DNA from 2 places in the Micromonospora sp. RTGN7 genome. Region 2 is predicted to be linked to the other one. Evidence: riboswitches for the same ligand, from Rfam matches in the RefSeq annotation. Region 2 holds a riboswitch; the other holds the start of a gene.
What was found. A riboswitch is a leader RNA that binds a small molecule or an ion and turns the genes downstream of it on or off. The one in region 2 is predicted to bind cobalamin.

Region 1 (4,839 bases), on a different contig from region 2:
GACGGGCTCGCGCCGGCGGAGAGCGGGGCCGGTGGGGCGGGTGGTGAGCCGGCCGGCGCCGGCGGGGCGACGGCGGTGGCGGTCCGGTTGGGTGCCAGGATGGCCGCCTGTGGGTCGGCGTCCCGGTTGCGCAGGAGGCCGGCGGTCGTCAGCCCGGCGAGCAGGAGCGCCATGGCGAGGACGGCCGGCAGAAGGAAGCGCCGGCGGTGCCTCGGCGGGAGATGCCGGCGGTGCCTCGGCTCAACGGTCGCCCGCAGGTGCGGGACGGGCTCCTCGCCCAGCAGCATGGCGAGCAGTTTCGGCGCGGTCGGCCGGTCTGCCGGATCCTTCGCGAGGGCCAGCAGCACCGGAGCTCGCAGCGACTCCGGCAGCCCGTCCAGACGTGGCGGCTGGGCCAGGCCGCTGCCGGCGGCCGCGGTGGACGAGTCACCGAGGAACGGCGTGCGGCCGGTGCCGGCGTACGCGATGACGCAGCCCCACGCAAACACGTCGGCCGCCGGGGTCACCGGCGTCCGCGCCTCGACGGACAACTGCTCCGGCGCCAGGTAGGCGACCGTGACGTCGGTACGGGTGTGTTGGCTGGTCGCCTCGAACGGCCGGGCGATGCCGAAGTTGATCACCTTGGGGCCGCCCGGTGGCAGCAGGACATTGCCCGGCCTCAGGTTGCGGTGGATGACCCCCGCGCCGTGGATGCCGGTCAGCGCGGTGACGACCCCCACCGCCAGCGAGTGCAGCTCGCCACCTTGCAGTGGACCCCGCTCCGCGACGACCTCTTCCAGGCTCGGGCCGTCGACGTACTCCACCACGAGGTAGGGCGGATCGTGATCAAGGTCGGCGCCGATGAACTCGGCCGTGCAGGCCGACGGCACCTGGCGGGCCCGCTCAGCCTCGCTGCGGAACCGGCCGCTGAACTCGGCGTCGGCGGCGAGGTCGGCGTGGATCAGTTTGATGACCACACGGCTGCCGTCCGCGCCCTCGGCGAGGTAGACGGCCAACCGGCCGCCGGTGCCCAGCCGGCCGATCAGCTGGTAGGCCCCCAGCGTGGCGGAATCGATCGAGAGTAGTGGATGCACGCCACCAGCGGTGTCCACTTTGTGCCTCCCCAATCGTAGTAAGCCCGCTACGGTATACCAGGTCACGGCATGATCCGCAAAGATTCGAGGGCCGCCCGGCTCGTGGGCGGAGCCGACTTACGGCAACCGGACGGTGGACCTTGGACCGCCCGAGGCGGCTGCTCCGCCAGCGAGGAATCCATACCGGGGATATCGCCTGAATCACGGAGCGTGACATGAGGGGTGCGACCCGCCCGACACACCATCTGGGGTTGTTCTTTTGCCGCAACACCCATATATGGTGTTGCTCGTAGCTGGTTCGACCACTGGTTCAGCCATGGTCGAGGCAAGAGGGAACCCGGTGTGAGTCCGGGACTGCCCCGCAGCGGTGAGTGGGAACGACCGCCGTCAAGAAGCACTGGACCGGAGAGGGTCTGGGAAGCGACGGCCAGTAGGAGACCGGGGTTCCCCGGCCGTGCCCGCGAGTCCGAAGACCTGCCAGCGCACCGCATGCCGTCCGGCGTGCGGTGGTCGGAGGCCGCGCGGGACGGTCGACGCCATCAGCCGGTCCCCCGGCGGACGACTCCGCCAGGGGGCGGTGGCGTCTTCTGCGCGCCCGCCGATCGTGCGGAGAGCGCGTGCGGAGGGGACATGACGACTGTGCAGAAGATGGCTGCGTCCGAGCAGGAGGCGCCGGAGCGGCGCCGGCACGCGATGCAGGTACGGAAACGCGACGGCGACACCGAACCGGTCGATGTCAACAAGATCGTGAGGGCGGTCGAGCGGTGGGTGGCCGATCTCGACGAGGTGGACCCGCTGCGGGTCGCCACCAAGACAATCAACGGCCTGTACGACGGCGCCACCACCGCCGAACTCGACAAGCTCTCCATCCAGACCGCCGCCGAACTGATCGGCGAGGAGCCGCAGTACTCGAAGCTCGCGGCGCGGCTGCTGGCTGCGTACGTGGACAAGGAGGTCCGAGGGCAGGGCGTCGCCAGCTTCAGCCAGGCGATCCGGCACGCCTACGACCAGGGACTCATCGGCGACGAGACCGCGGCGTTCGTGGCCCGCAACGCCCGCAAGCTCGACGACGCCGTCGATCTCAGCGGCGATCTTCGGTTTGAATACTTCGGCCTGCGGACGGTCGCGGACCGTTACCTGTTGCGACACCCACAGTCGCGGCTGGTGTTGGAGACTCCGCAGTACTGGCTGCTGCGGGTCGCCTGCGGCCTCTCCGAGACCCCCGGTGAGGCGATCGGCTTCTACCGGCTGATGTCCTCGCTGGCATACCTGCCCAGTTCGCCGACGCTGTTCAACTCCGGCACCCGGCACACCCAGATGTCGTCGTGCTTCCTGGTGGACTCGCCGCGCGACGAGCTCGACTCGATCTACGAGCGTTATCACCAGGTGGCGCGGTTGTCGAAGTTCTCCGGCGGCATTGGCATCTCCTGGTCCCGGGTACGCGGGCGGGGCGCCCTGATCCGCGGCACCAACGGCCGGTCGAACGGGATCGTGCCGTTCCTCAAGACCCTCGACGCGGGCGTCGCGGCGGTCAACCAAGGCGGCCGGCGCAAGGGCGCGGCCTGCGTCTACCTGGAACCGTGGCACCCGGACATCGAGGAATTCCTTGAGCTGCGCGACAACACCGGCGAGGAGTCACGCCGCACGCACAACCTCAATCTCGCCAACTGGATCCCGGACGAGTTCATGCGCCGGGTCGAGGCGGACGCCGACTGGTCGCTGATCGACCCGTCGGACGCGCCGGAGCTGCCGGACCTGTTCGGCGAGGACTTCGAGGCCGCCTATCGGGTCGCGGAGAAGAAGGCGGTCAAGACCGTCAGGGCCCGCGACCTGTACGGGCGGATGATGCGGACCCTGGCCCAGACCGGCAACGGCTGGATGACGTTCAAGGACCCGTCGAACCGGCTGTCGAACCAGACCGGCGCTCCCGGCAACACCATCCATCTGTCGAACCTGTGCACCGAGATCCTCGAGGTCAACTCCGACGACGAGACCGCGGTCTGCAATTTGGGCTCGGTCAACCTCGGCGCTCACCTGAACGCGGACGGGATCGACTGGGACAAGCTTCGTGAGACGGTGCGCACCGCGGTCATGTTCCTGGACCGGGTCATCGACATCAACTACTACCCCAGCGAGGAGGCCGCCGCGTCGAACCCCCGCTGGCGGCCGGTCGGGCTCGGGCTGATGGGCCTGCAGGACGCCTTCTTCGCGCTACGGCTTCCGTTCGGCTCCGCCGAAGCCACGGAGCTGTCCACCCGAGTGCAGGAGGAGATCTTCCTGACCGCGTTGGAGACCTCCACCGGGCTGGCCGAACGGTTCGGCGCCCATCCGGCGTACGCCGAGACCCGCGCGGCCCGCGGGGAGCTGCACCCCGACCTGTGGGGTGTCGAACCCACCCAGACGCAGCGGTGGGCCGCCCTGCGGAACCGGATCGCCGCGCACGGTCTGCGGAACTCGTTGCTGGTGGCGATCGCGCCGACTGCGACGATCGCGTCGATCGCCGGCTGTTACGAGTGCATCGAGCCGCAGGTCTCCAACCTGTTCAAGCGCGAGACCATGTCCGGTGAGTTCCTGCAGATCAACACCTACCTGGTACGCGAACTGAAAGCCCGCGGCCTCTGGACCGCTCCGATCCGCGAGCAGATCAAACGCGCCGAGGGTTCTGTGCAGGGCATCACCGGCCTGCCGGCCGACGTCCGAGAACTGTTCCGCACGGCCTGGGAGCTGCCGCAACGCGCACTGATCGACCTGGCTACGGCCCGGGCGCCGTACATCGACCAGTCGCAGTCGCTGAACCTGTTCCTGAGTGCACCGACGATCGGCAAGGTCTCGTCGATGTACCTATACGCCTGGAAAGCCGGGCTGAAGACCACGTACTACCTGCGCTCGCGCCCCGCGACGCGCATCCAGCAGGCCACCGTCTCCCTCTCCCCCGCGACGAGTCCGCCGGCTGCCGGCCTCGATCCGGCGGTGCCGGACGAGGAGGCCCTGGCCTGTTCCCTGGAGAACCCCGAGAGCTGCGAGGCCTGCCAGTGATGACCATTCCCGAACCCCGTACGACCGATGACGTCCCCGCCGCCAGGCAGCGGCTGCTCGACCCCGGCATGGATCTGACCCTGCGCCCGATGCGCTACCCGCACTTCTTCGACCGGTTCAAGGACGCCATCAGGAACACCTGGACCGTCGAGGAGATCGATCTGCACTCCGACCTCGCCGACCTCGCCAAGCTCTCCCCGGCGGAGCGGCACCTGGTGTCCCGGCTGGTCGCGTTCTTCGCCACCGGCGACACGATCGTCGCCAACAACCTGGTACTCAACCTCTACCAGCACATCAACTCCCCCGAGGGCCGGCTCTACCTCTCCCGGCAACTGTTCGAGGAGGCCGTGCACGTCCAGTTCTACCTGAACCTCCTCGACACCTACGTCCCCGACGATCACGAACGCTTCGAGGCCTTCGCCGCCGTCGAGAACATTCCGTCGATCGCCCGCAAGGCCGAGTTCTGCTTCAGGTGGATCGACTCGATCTTCGAACTACGCGAGTTGAGGACCCGCGACGACCGCAGGATGTTCCTGCTCAATCTGATCTGCTTCGCCGCCTGCATCGAGGGCCTGTTCTTCTACGGCGCCTTCGCGTACGTGTACTTCCTGCGTTCCCGCGGCGTTCTGCAGGGCCTCGCGTCCGGCACGAACTGGGTCTTCCGCGACGAGTCGATGCACATGGCGTTCGCCTTCGACGTCGTCGACACGGTCCGTGCCGAAGAACCCGA
Region 2 (4,839 bases):
AGGACGGCAACGTCCTGGGCACGATGTGGCACGGCAGCCTGGAGTCCGACGCTCTGCGCACGGCCGTGCTCGACCTCGTCGCGCGCGCTCGCGGCGGATCGTTTGCGCCGTCGGGCGTCAGCTTCGACGCTGCCCGTGAGGCTCGGTTGGATCTGCTCGGGGACCTGGCAGAAGAGCACCTCGACGTCGACGCGTTGCTGACCCTGGCCGAGCATGGCGTTCCCGCCGTCCCCGTGGTCGGGCCGTACGCGTGAGAATCCTCGTGCTCGGCGGAACGGGGGAGGCCCGGGCGCTGGCAGCAGCGCTCGTGGAGGACGGTGTCGAAGTGGTGACCTCACTTGCGGGACGTGTCGTGCGTCCGCGGCTGCCGGTCGGACAGGTGCGGGTTGGTGGCTTCGGTGGAATCGAAGGGTTGACGGCGTACCTCAAGGGGGCCGGGGTTAGTGCCGTCGTTGACGCGACACATCCGTTCGCGGAGAGGATCAGCGTCAACGCGGCTGCGGTATGCCCGGCGGTCGGCGTTCCGCTGCTCCGCCTGGAGCGGCTCGGCTGGGCTGGACGGCCCGAGGCCTCCGGCTGGCATTGGGTCAACAACCACGACGAGGCCGCCGACGTGGCGGCGGGGCTGGGCGAACGGCCGTTCCTCACGGTCGGACGGCAGTCGCTCGACCGTTTCGTCGAGCCGCTGCGCCGCCACGCGTGCCTGGTACGCGTGGTGGATGAGCCGGACATCCGCCTGCCAGCCTCCTGGATGCTGCTGCGCAGCCGTGGACCTTACACCCTCGAACACGAGCGGCAGGTGATGGCAGACGCGGACGTTCTGGTGACCAAGGACTCCGGCGGTGACCACACTGTCGCGAAGCTCGAGGTCGCCGCCGAGCGGGTGATGCCGGTGGTCGTCGTCCGCCGAGCTGGCCCACCGGCGGGCGTGCAGATCGTCCGCGACGTCGACGCAGTGCTGGCTTGGGTGCGAGGGTTGCTGGTGCGCTGAAGCAGCCATGCGGCGGATGGGCGCAGCAGATCCTTCATGGAAGGGCCAGCCCATGCGGTCTCGGCCGCGTTCGTGGGCCCGGCCAACGTCGTCAACGACGTCGGCCGCCCGCCAACGCGGCCGCTCAACCCCCGTGACCGACAGGGCGGCTCACAGCGTGGCGGCCAACTCCTGTCGCCGCCGCCGCTCGGCGGCTCGGTCCGCGTCACGTCCGACGAGGCCGGTCAACACGAAGCCGAGGACGGCCCACGTCGCGGCCAGGGTCAGGATCGACGAGCGGCGGAAGTACCAGAGCGTGTCAGCCGGGAAGTCGCCGACCTCGTTGACCGCAGGCAGGAGGGCACCGGCGGCCATAACCACCATGAGGTACGCGGTGACCCCGACCAGCACCGCGCCGTCCGCGCCCAGTCGAGGCAGGACCCGTCGGGCCAGGATCACGGCGCCGATTGCCGCGACGAGGCTCAGCGCCCAGAAGCCGAAGTAGAGGGCGGTCCGCTCGCCGATCGTGTCGCCCGAGCCCACCGCCGGAGGCGTGGCGGGATATTTGAAGAACGGCACCAGCGCCGTGGCGACGAAGCCGACGCCGACCACCAACGCGGTGGAGGCTCGTGCTGAGAGCGCACCCAGGCGCCCGATGGCGAACGCGGCAGCGAGCGCCGTGGCACCCCCGAGGACAGCGCCCATCAGGATGGTGCCGGTTGCCAGGCCCCAGGTCGACTGCGTGTCGCGAGAGACCTGGGCCTCCTCGCCGTGGCTGTGGGACTGCTCGGCGGCCGCGTCGGCGTGCGTGTGCCCGCTTTCAGTCGAGCCCGCCTCCTCCAGAGCGATGGCGGTGTCGATCTGGGGCTCAGCGACGACGTAGGCCACGAGGAAGGCCGCGAAGCCGGCGATCAGGCCGGCCAGCAGGCCACGTACGAGGAAGGCACGAGGGGCCATCAAGGGTCCGTTCGAGAGCCGGTCGCAGGCAGCACGGGCTGCCGACAGGACCGGAGGGAGGGGAAGAAGAATCCGGCCGACCGGACGCCAGACGCGCGAGCGTCAGTGGCAGGGGTAGCCCAAGACGTGCCGTGCGTCGTGGACCAACTCGTGGACGGCAGTGCCCTCGAAGACGGAGAACGCTCCCTGCTCGGCGCCGACGAAGAACAGAACGACGACGGTGAGCAGCGCGAAGAACAACGCCCAGGGGGCGAGTTCGCGCACAGGGATGGTGGGAAGAGCGGCCGGAGGGGCCGTAGTTGCCTGAGACATGACACTCCTTGGGAATTCTGCGTCCCATCGATGAATGTTCACCTGGCTGGAGGGTCTGGCTTTGCCGCAAGCGGCGTCACAGTAGCGCGACTGCGCCGGAATCGCACCGGCTTCCTTCAGCAAGGTGGAACGACCATAGCAGGAAACAGGGAGGAAGAGGGTGTGGCAGTTGTCTTGGCCGCCTGCGCAGGACGCGGCTCGAGCGCGGCCACGTGACCGATGACCACGACGGAAGGGGCACCCATGCCGGCTGCGGCGGTGTCGACGACGACGTGAGCGAGGGTGCTGCGGATGACCTGCTGGCTTGCCAGGCTGGCGTCCGCCACGACCGCGCACGGCATGCCCTCGTCCATGTCAGCCCCGATGAGCGCTTCGACGATGGCAGCAAGGGTGCGCGCCCCCATGAGCACCACGATCGTGGTGCCGGAGCGGGCGAGGGCCGGGTAATCAATCGATGAGTCGGGGTGGCCCGGAGGCACGTGGCCGGAGATGACGGTGAAACCCTGAACGAGTCCGCGATGGGTGACCGGAATGCCGGCGAGCTCTGGGCCGGCGACGCTGGACGTCACGCCGGGCACCACGGTGGTGGCGACGCCGGCGTCGGCGCACGCAACGACCTCCTCGAAGCCGCGGCCGAATACGTAGGAGTCGCCGCCCTTGAGCCGTACGACGTGACGCCCGGCGCGTGCGTGCTTCACGAGGAGACCGTTGATCTCCTCCTGGCTCGTGCTTCGTCCATAGGGAACCTTCGCGACATCGACGACCTCGGCGTCCGGGCGGGCCCACGCCAGGGCCTCCCATGGCGCCAGCCGGTCGGCGATGATCACGTCGGCCTGCTCGATGGCCGCGCGTCCGGCGACGGTGACCAGACCGGGGTCCCCGGGGCCGGCGCCGACCAGCGTGACGTGACCGGCTCGGTCCGTTCGGGCGGGCGCGTCAGCCGTCGGGGGCGCGACGGCCCGCAGCACGACGTCGAAGCGGCTCTCGTCCACGGGTGCCATGACCCAGGTCAGCCGCCGACGGAGGGCGAGGTCCTCCAAGGCGGCGCAGACGGTTGGCGCCGCGACGGTGACAGCCGCTCCCTCACGCAGCAATGCAGCGACCGTGGCAATGGCGCGCGGGCCCCCGTCGAGGACGAGCACGCTGCGACCGGTGACGTTCAGATCCATGTGGCGGCGAGTCCCAACGTGGTGAGCAGACGGCGGGTGGCGGCCGGCTCGCGGACGGCGATGCGCGCCCACGAGTCGTCGAGGCCGGGGAAGGTGTCGGTCCAGCGCACGGCCACGCCCGCCTCCCGCAGGCGCGCCCGCGCCCCGGAGCCCAGACGGGTGAGGACGAACGGGGCGTTGGACTCCACGACCGTGAGGCCGAGTTCGCTCAGCCCGTCCACGAGCGTGCGCCGTTGTCGCACGCATAGCGCGGCTCGGCCCTCTGCATCGGCCTCGGCCTGCGGCCCGGTGGTTGTGACGACGGCATGCAGCGCCAGGGTATTGACCGACCAGGGCGGTTGCTGGGCGCGGAAATCGGCGACCACGGCGGGGTCGCCCACGACGAGACCGGCGCGGATGCCGGGAATCGACCACAGCTTGGTGAGGCTTCGCACCACGACCAGCCCGGGTAGCCAGTGCGAGGTGAGCGTCTGCGGCTCGCCCGGCACGAAGTCCATGAACGTCTCGTCTACGACGACGACGCGCCCGGGGCGGCACAGGGTGCGCAGGGTCGCGGCGGCGTGTAGGCGCCCGGTCGGGTTGTTGGGGTTGTCCACCACGACGAGGTCCGCGTCCTCAGGGACGGCATCGGGGTCGAGGGCAAAATGGTCCTCGGCCCGACACAGGACATGGGTGGCGTTGTGGCCCGCGGCGCTTAGCGCAATGTCGGGCTCGGCGAACCGGGGGTGCACAACGACCGGGTGCCGCCAGGGACGTGCTCGGGCGAGCAGGAAGAACGCCTCGGCGGCACCGGCCGTGATGAGGATCTCTGACTCGTCACGGCCGTAGCGGCGTGCCGCAGCAACGTGAGCCGCCCTGGCTTCGGGGTACGTGTCGGAGTTCGCGATCCCGTCGTGCAGCGCCCGATCGAGCCACTCCGGGCGGGGCAGATAGCTGACGTCGACCGTCAGGTCCAGCAGGCCGGCGGAGAGCTTCGAGTCGCCGTGGTGACGCAACGGGGCTGCGGCCGGTTCGGGGACCGGTGGCGCGGCAGTGTGTGTTTTTGGCCTACCAGGTGCCGCGATGGCGTCCGCCCGGTGCACGGCGTCCGCGAATGACTGGGCCAGGCGTGGGTGCCCTGCCCAGTGCACATGCAGGTAGGATGCGCTGAGCGTCAGGCCCGCGAACCCCACGTCCCTGCCCTCCAGCCTCCACGCGGGACGCTCGCCGTGCACGGGAGTGACCGTGGTGCGATGGAATTCGTGTGCCGTGGCAGCGGTCCCGCGCTCGCCGAGGAGCTGGTCCGAGCCGAGTTCGGCCCGGCGGTACGCGAGGGTGAGCCGGGGCGTCATGACCGCGTCGGCGTCGAGCGCCCCGACCATGGGGTGCCCGTCGATCGAGTGGCACAGGTACAGCAGTCCGGCGCACTCGGCCACCGTCGGGACGCCGTCG

Region 1: linked by a shared signal. The riboswitch ahead of SNR22_RS06720 (ribonucleoside-diphosphate reductase subunit alpha) and the one ahead of SNR22_RS26615 (CbtB domain-containing protein) in region 2 are both predicted to bind cobalamin.

What each region holds. Positions count from the first base shown of each region.
Region 1 covers NZ_JAPZLF010000003.1:332,299-337,137, reverse strand. The annotation lists gene SNR22_RS06725 (serine/threonine protein kinase) at 1-1,091, opposite strand, end outside; cobalamin riboswitch at 1,351-1,570, shown strand; gene SNR22_RS06720 (ribonucleoside-diphosphate reductase subunit alpha) at 1,704-4,109, shown strand; gene SNR22_RS06715 (ribonucleotide-diphosphate reductase subunit beta) at 4,109-4,839, shown strand, end outside.
Region 2 covers NZ_JAPZLF010000026.1:45,673-50,511, forward strand. The annotation lists gene SNR22_RS26600 (cobyric acid synthase) at 1-254, shown strand, start outside; gene SNR22_RS26605 (cobalt-precorrin-6A reductase) at 263-991, shown strand; gene SNR22_RS26610 (CbtA family protein) at 1,142-1,927, opposite strand; gene SNR22_RS26615 (CbtB domain-containing protein) at 2,030-2,239, opposite strand; adenosylcobalamin (AdoCbl) riboswitch at 2,253-2,381, opposite strand; gene cobA (uroporphyrinogen-III C-methyltransferase) at 2,356-3,408, opposite strand; gene cobC (Rv2231c family pyridoxal phosphate-dependent protein CobC) at 3,399-4,490, opposite strand; partial or broken gene SNR22_RS26630 (cobyrinate a,c-diamide synthase) at 4,482-4,839, opposite strand, start outside.